Regions from separate parts of the Rhizobium sp. LEGMi-198b genome, predicted to be linked through region 2. Evidence: riboswitches for the same ligand, from Rfam matches in the RefSeq annotation. Region 2 holds a riboswitch; each other region holds the start of a gene.
What was found. A riboswitch is a leader RNA that binds a small molecule or an ion and turns the genes downstream of it on or off. The one in region 2 is predicted to bind thiamine pyrophosphate.
Positions count from the first base shown of each region.

Region 1: another riboswitch for thiamine pyrophosphate. It lies ahead of thiB (thiamine ABC transporter substrate binding subunit); the one in region 2 lies ahead of thiC (phosphomethylpyrimidine synthase ThiC).
Region 3: another riboswitch for thiamine pyrophosphate. It lies ahead of ACXHXG_RS25895 (hydroxyethylthiazole kinase); the one in region 2 lies ahead of thiC (phosphomethylpyrimidine synthase ThiC).

Region 1 covers NZ_JBSYVH010000004.1:221,875-225,147, reverse strand. The annotation lists gene ACXHXG_RS17545 (MDR family MFS transporter) at 1-1,009, shown strand, start outside; TPP riboswitch at 1,080-1,197, shown strand; gene thiB (thiamine ABC transporter substrate binding subunit) at 1,248-2,276, shown strand; gene thiP (thiamine/thiamine pyrophosphate ABC transporter permease ThiP) at 2,284-3,273, shown strand, end outside.
Region 2 covers NZ_JBSYVH010000015.1:16,538-19,810, forward strand. The annotation lists gene thiO (glycine oxidase ThiO) at 1-313, opposite strand, end outside; gene thiC (phosphomethylpyrimidine synthase ThiC) at 315-2,141, opposite strand; TPP riboswitch at 2,234-2,366, opposite strand; gene ACXHXG_RS31635 (FadR/GntR family transcriptional regulator) at 2,566-3,273, shown strand, end outside.
Region 3 covers NZ_JBSYVH010000008.1:49,286-52,558, reverse strand. The annotation lists gene ACXHXG_RS25905 (hypothetical protein) at 1-341, opposite strand, end outside; gene thiD (bifunctional hydroxymethylpyrimidine kinase/phosphomethylpyrimidine kinase) at 604-1,404, opposite strand; partial or broken gene ACXHXG_RS25895 (hydroxyethylthiazole kinase) at 1,428-1,574, opposite strand; TPP riboswitch at 1,627-1,723, opposite strand; gene ACXHXG_RS25890 (DHA2 family efflux MFS transporter permease subunit) at 1,809-3,273, opposite strand, start outside.

The DNA of each region.
Region 1 (3,273 bases), on a different contig from region 2:
CGTCAACGTGCCGATCGGCTTTATCGTTCTGGCCGGCCTCGCCTTCATGCTGCCGTACCGCAAACCCGCCCGCAAGCCGAAGATCGACTATGCCGGCGCGCTCCTCCTTGCGCTGACGACCACCAGCATCGTGCTTGCCGCTGACGGCACGGAGCTCTTCGGCTCATTGCTTTCGCCGCAATGCCTCGGGATCACCGCCTTCGGCGCGCTCTGTGCGCTGGCCTGGGTTTTCGTCGAACGTCGCGCGCCGGAGCCGATCGTGCCGATGACGCTGTTCCGCAACCCGACCTTCGGCCTGCTGCTGATCATCTCGGTCACCAGCGGCGCGGTGGCAATCGGCATGGTCAATTATTTCGCGCTCTTCCTGCAGACGACGACCGGCCTGTCGCCATCCATGGCGGGCCTGCTGTTCATCCTGTTGACCGGCGGCATCGTCTGCGGTTCGCTTTCGGCCGGCCGGCTGATCTCGATGAAGGGCCGCTACAAGCCCTTCGCCATCGCCAGCGCCGCCTGCAGCACCATCGCCTTCGCCACGCTGGCGCATGTTCACGCCGGCACGCCGATCGTCTTCATCGGCGCCCTGATGCTGCTGCATGGCATCGGCATCGGCCTGGCACAACAAGTCCCGGTCATTGGCGTGCAGAATGCCGCAGCCAGCCGCGACGTCGGTGCCGCCACCGGCGCCGTGACGCTCTCGCGCATGGGCGGCGCCTCGATCGCCATTTCCATCTACGGCGCCATCATCGCCGCCAAGCTCGGCAATATCGGCGTTTCCATCCCCGGTGTCGCCAATATCGAGGAGCTGACGCCGAAGATGATGGCGGCCCTGCCGGACGCCACGCGCGAAAGCGTTGCCAATGCCTATGCGAGCGCCTTCAGCCCACTGTTCATGACGGCCGCCGCCATCTGTTTCCTCGGCCTGCTGACGGCGATCTCATTGAAGAACGTGCAATTGCCCGGCTCCGCCAAGAAGCTCGACAGCCAGGCGGCTGCGCACGCGGCCGAGTAAAACGAACGTACTGCAATCGACAGGGGAATCATTCCCCTTGTCATCGCTTCGTCACAGGAATAAACCTGCCAACGCTCTAACGGGGTGCCTTATGTCTTTCGAAGACATCTGGCTGAGAGGCTTTCACCGGCCAACCCGCGGAACCTGATCCGGCTAACACCGGCGGAGGGATTAGACGCGTGACAAAATCATGGCGCCCTTTTCCCGTTCAAAACGAAACCAACGAGGAGGCGCTGTCATGCCCAACCGATCGCTATTGTCACTGTTTACCGGCTTGGCTCTCGCCGCCGGCGCAACGCTTTTCGCCGCCCCGGGCGCCGAAGCCGCCGACAAGACGCTCACCATCTACACCTATGAAAGCTTCACCGCCGACTGGGGTCCGGGCGCCAAGGTCAAGGCCGCCTTCGAGAAGACCTGCGGCTGCACGGTCAATTACGTCAGCGTCACCGACGGCGTGGCGCTGCTTTCTAGGCTGAAGCTGGAAGGCACGGGCACGAAAGCGGACGTCGTTCTCGGCCTCGACACCAACCTCGTCGACGAGGCCAAGGACACTGGCCTGTTCGACGCCAGTGGCATCGACACATCAGGCCTGAAGGTTCCGGGCGATTTCAAAGACGACGTCTTCGTCCCCTATGACTACGGCCATTTCGCCGTCGTCTACGATACGCAGGTGGTCAAGAATCCGCCAAAGAGCCTGAAGGATCTGGTCGAGGGCGATCCGTCGCAGAAGATCGTCATCGAGGACCCCCGCACCTCGACGCCGGGCCTCGGCCTGCTGCTCTGGGTCAAGTCGGTCTATGGCGACAAGGCGGCCGATGCCTGGACGAAGCTCAAGGGCCGCATCCTGACCGTGACGCCCGGCTGGTCGGAAGCCTATGACCTCTTCACCAAGGGCGAGGCACCGATGGTGCTCTCCTATACGACGTCGCCGGCCTATCATATGGTCGTAGACAAGACCGACCGCTATCAGGCGGCCGCCTTCTCCGAGGGCCATTACATCCAGATCGAGGTCGCCGGCCTGATCAAGTCGTCTGCGAACAAGGACCTTGCCCGCGACTTCCTGAAGTTCATGGTTTCGCCCGGCTTCCAGGACACAATCCCGACCAACAACTGGATGATGCCGGTCTCGGCGACGTCCGAGCCGCTGCCGGATGCCTTCAGTAAGCTGGTCGTCCCGTCGAAGACCTTCCTGATGAGCCCCGATGTGGTCGAGAAGAACCGCAAGGCCTGGATCGACGAATGGCTGGCCGCCACCAGCACCAATTGATGCCGAGATGCTGCTGACGGCGCCGGAGAAAAGACATGCCATCACCGGCGGGGCCTTCAGCCTCGCCGGTATCGTGTTTTTCATCGGCCTTGCCATCGTCACCCTGCTTGCCGCCGGCATCGAATCCGCCGACGGCAATCCGCTTGCCGATCCCTATCTTCTGCGCGTGCTGCGCTTCACCCTGCTGCAGGCAACGCTGTCCACCCTGCTTTCTGTCGCCCTCGCAATTCCGGTCGCCCGCGCGCTGGCGCGGCAACCGCGATTTCTCGGCCGGCTCTGGCTGATACGCCTGATGGCCGTTCCCATGGGCCTGCCGGTGCTGATCGGCGCGCTGGGCCTGCTCGGCATATGGGGGCGTCAGGGCGTTCTCAACCAGCTATTGACGGGGCTCGGCCTAGCGCAGCCGGTCAGCATCTACGGGCTGACGGGCATCCTGCTGGCGCACGTCTTCTTCAACCTGCCGCTCGCCGCCCGCCTGATGCTCGCCGGGCTGGAACGCGTGCCGGCGGAATATTGGCTAATGGCCGGTGGCCTCGGCATGCGCCCCGCCTCCGTCTTTCGTTTCATCGAATGGCCGGTGCTGCGCGGCCTCATTTCCGGCATCGCCGGCCTGATCTTCATGCTCTGTGCCACCAGCTTCACGCTGGTGCTGATCCTCGGTGGCGGCCCGGCCGCGACCACGCTCGAGGTGGCGATCTATCAAGCATTGCGCTTTGATTTCGATCCCGGCCGCGCCGTAGCCCTGTCCCTGCTGCAGATCGTGGTGACCGCCGCCATTCTCGGCGCCATGGCCTTGCTTCCAGCGCCGGACGATCACGGGCTGACGGCAGGCCGCGCCGTGCGGCGCATCGATGGAACAGTGCCCGCCGCCAAACTGGCCGACAGCACGCTGCTCCTGCTCGCCACCCTATTCATCGGCCTGCCGCTCGCCTCGGTGGTCGTCACCGGCCTCAAGGCAGATCTTCTGAGGCTCGTCAGCCAGGCGATCTTCCTGCAG
Region 2 (3,273 bases):
AGGTCGTGCGGCTGGCAAATCGCTTCAGTTCACCATGATCGCGCGTCGATGCGACGACCAGCGTTCCGTTGCGGACGACCTTGCCCGGCAGGATCGCTTCCCACCGATCGGCGGCATCGAGGCCGCGTTTAAGCACAGTCTCAGCGGCGCTTTCGCGCTCGCACCAAGGCGCGAGCATGCCGCCGGCGAGCCAGGAAGCAGCGCGAGCGAAGTTTGGGTGCGGGTCGAAGACGATCACTTCCGCACCACGGGCTTGCAATTCGCGTGCGACCGTGAGGCCGGCGACGCCGGCCCCCTTCACAAGGACACGCATGTCAGTCTGCCTTATGGGTTGGGGTGTCGATCGGCATATAGAGATCGCCGCCCTCACGGTATTTCGCCGCCATCGCGTCCAGCCCTTCCTTCTGCGCTTCGGCGCGGATATCGTGCGAAATCCGCATGGAGCAGAATTTCGGGCCGCACATCGAGCAGAAATGCGCAACCTTGTGGGCTTCCTTTGGCAAGGTTTCGTCATGGAAGCTGCGGGCGGTGTCGGGATCGAGCGACAGGTTGAACTGGTCTTCCCAACGGAACTCGAAGCGGGCGCGCGACAATGCATCGTCGCGCACCTGCGCGGCCGGGTGCCCCTTGGCAAGGTCCGCCGCATGGGCGGCGATCTTGTAGGTGATGACACCTGTTTTGACGTCATTGCGATCGGGCAGGCCGAGATGTTCCTTCGGGGTGACGTAGCAGAGCATGGCCGTGCCGAACCAGCCAATCATGGCAGCGCCGATGCCCGAGGTGATATGATCGTAGCCCGGCGCGATATCGGTCGTCAGCGGCCCGAGCGTATAGAAAGGCGCCTCGCCACAAACGGCGAGCTGCTTGTCCATGTTTTCCTTGATCTTGTGCATCGGCACGTGGCCGGGGCCCTCGATCATCACCTGGCAATCCTTCGCCCAGGCGATCTTCGTTAGCTCGCCGAGCGTTTCGAGTTCGGCAAATTGCGCCGCGTCGTTGGCATCGGCGATCGAGCCGGGGCGCAGGCCGTCGCCGAGCGAGAAGGAGACGTCATAGGCGCGGCAGATATCGCAGATTTCCTCGAAATGTTCGTAGAGGAAGCTCTCGCGATGATGGTGAAGACACCACTTGGCCATGATCGAGCCGCCGCGCGAGACGATGCCGGTCACGCGATTGACGGTGAGTGGGATGTAATGCAGCCGTACGCCTGCATGGATGGTGAAATAATCGACGCCCTGTTCGGCCTGCTCGATCAGCGTGTCGCGATAGATCTCCCAGGTGAGGTCCTCGGCAATGCCGCCGACTTTTTCCAGCGCCTGGTAAAGCGGTACCGTGCCGATCGGCAGCGGCGAATTCCGGATGATCCATTCGCGGATATTGTGGATGTTGCGGCCCGTCGAAAGGTCCATGACGGTATCGGCGCCCCATCGGGCAGCCCAGACCATCTTTTCGACTTCCTCCGCCATCGATGACGTGACGGCGGAATTGCCGATATTGGCGTTGATCTTCACCAGAAAATTCCGGCCGATGATCATTGGTTCGCTTTCGGGGTGATTGATGTTAGCCGGGATAATCGCTCGGCCGGCGGCGACTTCCTGGCGGACGAATTCCGGCGTGACATGATCCGGAATATGAGCGCCGAAGCTCTCGCCGTCGCGAATCAGTGCTTCGGCGTTGGCCTTGCGGCCGAGGTTTTCGCGAATGGCGATGAACTCCATCTCCGGCGTAATGATGCCGGCCCGTGCATAAGCGAGCTGGGTGACGGCTTTACCGTCCCTGGCACGTAGCGGCCGGCGTCGCCCTGGGAATTCCGGCGTGAGCCGTTCGCCGCTGACAAAGCCGTTGTCCTCGGGGCGGACATGGCGGCCCACATAGGATTCGACATCGCCGCGGGCGAGCACCCAGTCACGGCGCAGTTGGGGCAGGCCCTGCTCGATGCGGATCTCGGCGCCCTCTATCGTGTAGGGACCGGAGGAATCATAGACGACGACAGGCGGCTCGCCTGCGGTCGGATGGACGCTGATCTCGCGCATCGGTACGCGGATATCGCTATGGATATCTCCAGAAATATGGATCTTCCGCGATGCCGGCATCGGGCCGGTCGTGACGGTCGGGGTAAGATTCTTTGCGGCAATGGTCATGGTTTGAGGCTCCAAATTGCAGTTGGAGACCCAGTCAATCAGCCGGAATGATGGAAAGACGCCGGCACGGATTCCACGCATGAATCCAAAGCCTTCGAGCGCTTGCACCGTCCCTACGCCAGTATGAACTGGATCAGGTTCAACGGGTCACTGCGCCCACAATCGGCAAAGCCGTATTGTTCAGCAGTATCTCAGCCCCTTGCCGGGACCCCCCTGGTGAATGTCGGTGATCGTAAAGGGCCGCTGCTGATGATGTCAAGCTTGCTCTCATTGCGGCTCGGGCGTCGACCGATACCTCTGACCCGAGCCTGGCTGATGAAAGATGTCCGTATTGGCGGTTACAGGAGGAAATTGGCTTGACTGATTTGCTCAACCATTCTTAATAAACTGATCTGCTGGACCAACCAGTGGACCGGAGGGTGTGATGGACGAAAGTCCGATCTTAACCGAGGTGCCGAATATCGCGCGTGGTCTCGCCCGCCGGACGGCGCGTGACGTTATCGCCCAGAAGCTGATGGTCCTGATAGCAACCAACATGTTGCGGCCGGGCGACGAGTTGCCGGGCGAGCGCGAACTGGCAAGCGTTCTCCATGTCAGCCGCGAAACGGTGCGCGGCGCCATCCAGACCCTGGCCGCGCAGGGTATCATCGCGGTTTCGCATGGCAGCCGCAGCCGCGTTTGCAAGGTCGACCTCAGCCACATCACGGTGACGATCGCCTCTCCCAACGCAATCGACAGCTACGATCTGGAGTCGGTTCACGCGGCCCGTCTCCATGTCGAGCTCAAGGTCGTCGGCGACGCTGCCGAACGGATCGACGATGCGACGCTGGCAAAGTTGCAGGCTCTTCTGGAGGCGCAGCGGCTTGGCGGAGACGATGTGATGCGTTTCCTCATTTGCGACCGCGAATTCCACGTTGCGATCTATCGCGCCGGTGGAAACCCGCTGCTCGCCGACTTTGTCACTGACCTATACACCTACATGATGAATTACCGCCGCAACGCCATGTCCAAGCCGGGCGCTATCGAAGCGAGCTACGACGATCATCTATCGATCTACGAGGCTCTCGCACGGCATGACCGCGATGCCGTCGTCGACGCGTTCCGGCATCATCTGACGCGTATTTACGAAACG
Region 3 (3,273 bases), on a different contig from region 2:
CCGTAGCTCGTCGCAGACAGTACCGACGGGTCACTTGCGGGCAACAGGACGTTGTCGGTTGCACCGATTTCGCTTCTGGCCTTGCTCGCGCTCAATAACAGGTCATACACCTCTGCCGAGCCCAAGACCACGGCGTAGACGATAAGGTACAAGCCAGCATAGAAGGTAAAACCGGCGATAATCTCGCCGGTCGTGCAGAGGTTCCTGACCTCGACTTCTTTGAGAATCGGATGCAGCGAGAACGGATGGTCGCCGGTCTGCGAGTTGAAATTCCGAAATGCCTCGATCAGCAGCGTCACCGCTCCGGCTGCAATGGCGCCCGCGTAGATCAAATCGTTCATCGCCAGGCGTCCGAGGTCTGTCTCTCAGGGGCAGTTTTGAGCTGATGAATTGCAAGGACCAGCGGCCATTGCTCGGTTCTCGTCGATGACGACAAAACCAGCAATTCCAAAAGCGAGGACACTCATCATCAATAAGAACTTGATCATGTGTTCACTCTTTTAATGGTGGTGATTTTTAATTATATCGCACTTAAAACTTGCGTCAACTGCGCGACAAAGGACGTATGTTCGCCTGTTAGTCGACATATGTCGCCGTTCAGCTTTATGGCCAAAGCTCGTAGAAGTGCTGGACCGGCCCATGACCGGTGCCGACGGTGAGCGTTTGGGCCGCCGCAACCGCGCCCGCAAGATAATGCTTGGCGGTGGCAACAGCTTCCGTCAGTGTCGAACCCTTTGCAATCTCCGCCGCCAAGGCGCTGGACAGCGTGCAGCCGGTTCCATGCGTATTCTTGGTTGGCATGCGACCGGCTTCGAACCAGGTCAGCCCCTCCGGGCTTGCGAGAACATCAGGGCTTTCATCGCCGGCAAGATGCCCGCCCTTGACCAGAACGGCCAGCGGGCCGAGCTTTGCTAAGCTTTCTGCCTGCCGCGCCATCGTCTCGCGATTTTCGGCAACGGGTTCGTGCAGAAGTGCCGCCGCTTCGGGCAGATTGGGCGTCAGCAGCGCGGCCAGGGGAAGAAGACGGTTGGTCAGGACGTCGACGGCATCCGCGGCAAGCAGCGCTGCACCGCCCTTGGCGATCATGACGGGGTCCAGCACGATTGGCACGCCTCGATGGGGAGCGAGCGCATCGGCAACGGCTTCGGCGATTGCCGCATTGGCAATCATGCCGATCTTGACGGCATCGACGCGTATATCGGCAAAGATCGCCTTGATCTGATCGGCGACGAACTGCGGAGGAACGGGGTGAACGCCGGAAACGCCTTGCGTGTTCTGGGCCGTCAACGCGGTCAGCGCCGCCATGCCGTAGACGCCGCGTGCCGAAAATGTCTTCAGGTCGGCTTGAATGCCGGCGCCGCCGGAGGGGTCGGAGCCGGCGATGGAGAGGACGTTTCGGATCATGGGCGTGCCTTTCTGATCCCGCCGATAGACAACGCACCGGAGATTGCGGCGAATTCGCCGACCTCCGTTTCGGCAAACGCCGTCGCGACCAAGTTGGTGATGCATTGCACCAGTGGAGGGTTTGTCCGCATGGCCGTCAGCAGCGCGCCGGGAGTGGTTTTATCTTGCATATCGCCCCTTTCGGGCGGGGCGAGACGCGAAGGGGACAACGACAAGAGCACGCCGAGACCCCGAGCGACTCCCTCCGCCAGCATTATCTGGTTCAGGTTCAAAGGGTGCTTCTCAGCCCATCACGCGACGGGCGCCCCTGTCTCTCATCACCGTCTTTTTCGCAGAGAAAGACCGCCCTGTCACCAGCAAATCGCAGTCTCGAGATGACCGAGCTTCCGCAGCGTCGAATGTGTCTAGTGGTGGTGGCCCGCCTCCGGCCCGTGTTCTGGCTTTCTGATGAACAAGGCGGCCGCGATCGCTCCCAGCGAGATGATCGCCCCACAGAGAAATGCCGCCTTAATGCCGCCGGTCGTTGCCGTAAGGATACTGGCGCCGCTAGCGGAGAGGCTGGTGGACCGGAGCGTCATGATCGCGACGAACAGCGCGGTGCCGGCGGCACCGGCGACTTGCTGGGTCGCACCGAGCATGGCGCTGCCATGCGAATAGAGGTTCGGCGGTAGCGATCCCAGGCTGACGGTGAATAGCGGCGTGAACATCAGCGCAAGACCGATGCTGAGCACGATATGGGCGATCAACAGCATCCAAAACGGCGTATCCTGCTGAATGAAGACCAGTCCGCCCATCACCATGCTGAGCATGATGGCCCCCGGAATGATCAACGGTGCTGGACCGTATTTATCGAACAGGCGCCCGACGGTCGGTGCGCAAAGGCCCATGATCAGCCCGCCAGGCAGCAACAGCAGTCCGGTTTGCAGCGTCGACAATCCCAGCACGTTTTGCAGATAGATGGGCAGCAGGATGAAGACGCCGAACATCGACATCATCAGAATGGCCATCATGGCGGCGGCGATCGTGAAGGTCTTTGTGGTCAAGGTGCGCAGATCGAGCAGCGCTCTATTCTGTTTCTGCAAATGCAACTGACGCAATACGAAAACCGCGATGACGACAGCGCCGGTCAGGAGCGGAATCCATGGCGACACCACGGGCGCGCGAAGTGCTGCGTCGCCGAGCCCGCTGAGGCCGTAGACGAAACCGCCGAAACCGATGGCTGAGAGGATGATCGAAAAGATATCGATCGGCGCGGTGGTTGGAACCGTCACGTTCTTCATCCGCAAGGCGCCAAGCGTCAATGCGCCCAACGCGATCGGCAAGACCAGGAGGAACAGCCAGCGCCATTCGAGCGCCGAAAGGATGAGGCCGGAAATGGTTGGCCCGATGGCCGGCGCCACCGATATGACGACCGAGATATTACCCATGGTCCTGCCGCGGGAGTCCGGCGGCACCAAGGTCATCACTGTCGTCATCAGCAGTGGCATCATGATCGCCGTGCCCGAGGCTTGCACGATCCGCCCGAGAACAAGTGCGGCGAAACCCGGCGCCAGCGCCGAGATCAGCGTACCGGCGCTGAAGAGCGACATGGCGAGAATGAATACTGGCCGGGTGTTGAGCCGTTGCAGCAGGTATCCGGTGATCGGGATGACGACGGCCATGGTCAGCATGAAGGCCGTGGTCAACCACTGAGCGGCACTCGCGGTGATATCGAGATCCGCCATCAGATGGGGGAGCGCAACACCCATGATGGTTTCGTTGAGAATGACGACAAAAGCCGACACCAGCAGCAGGGCTATAACGAGTTTGTTGCGGGCACTATGGTCTTCCACGGTGGGAATATCCTGTTCCACATCGGCAAAAGTCTGG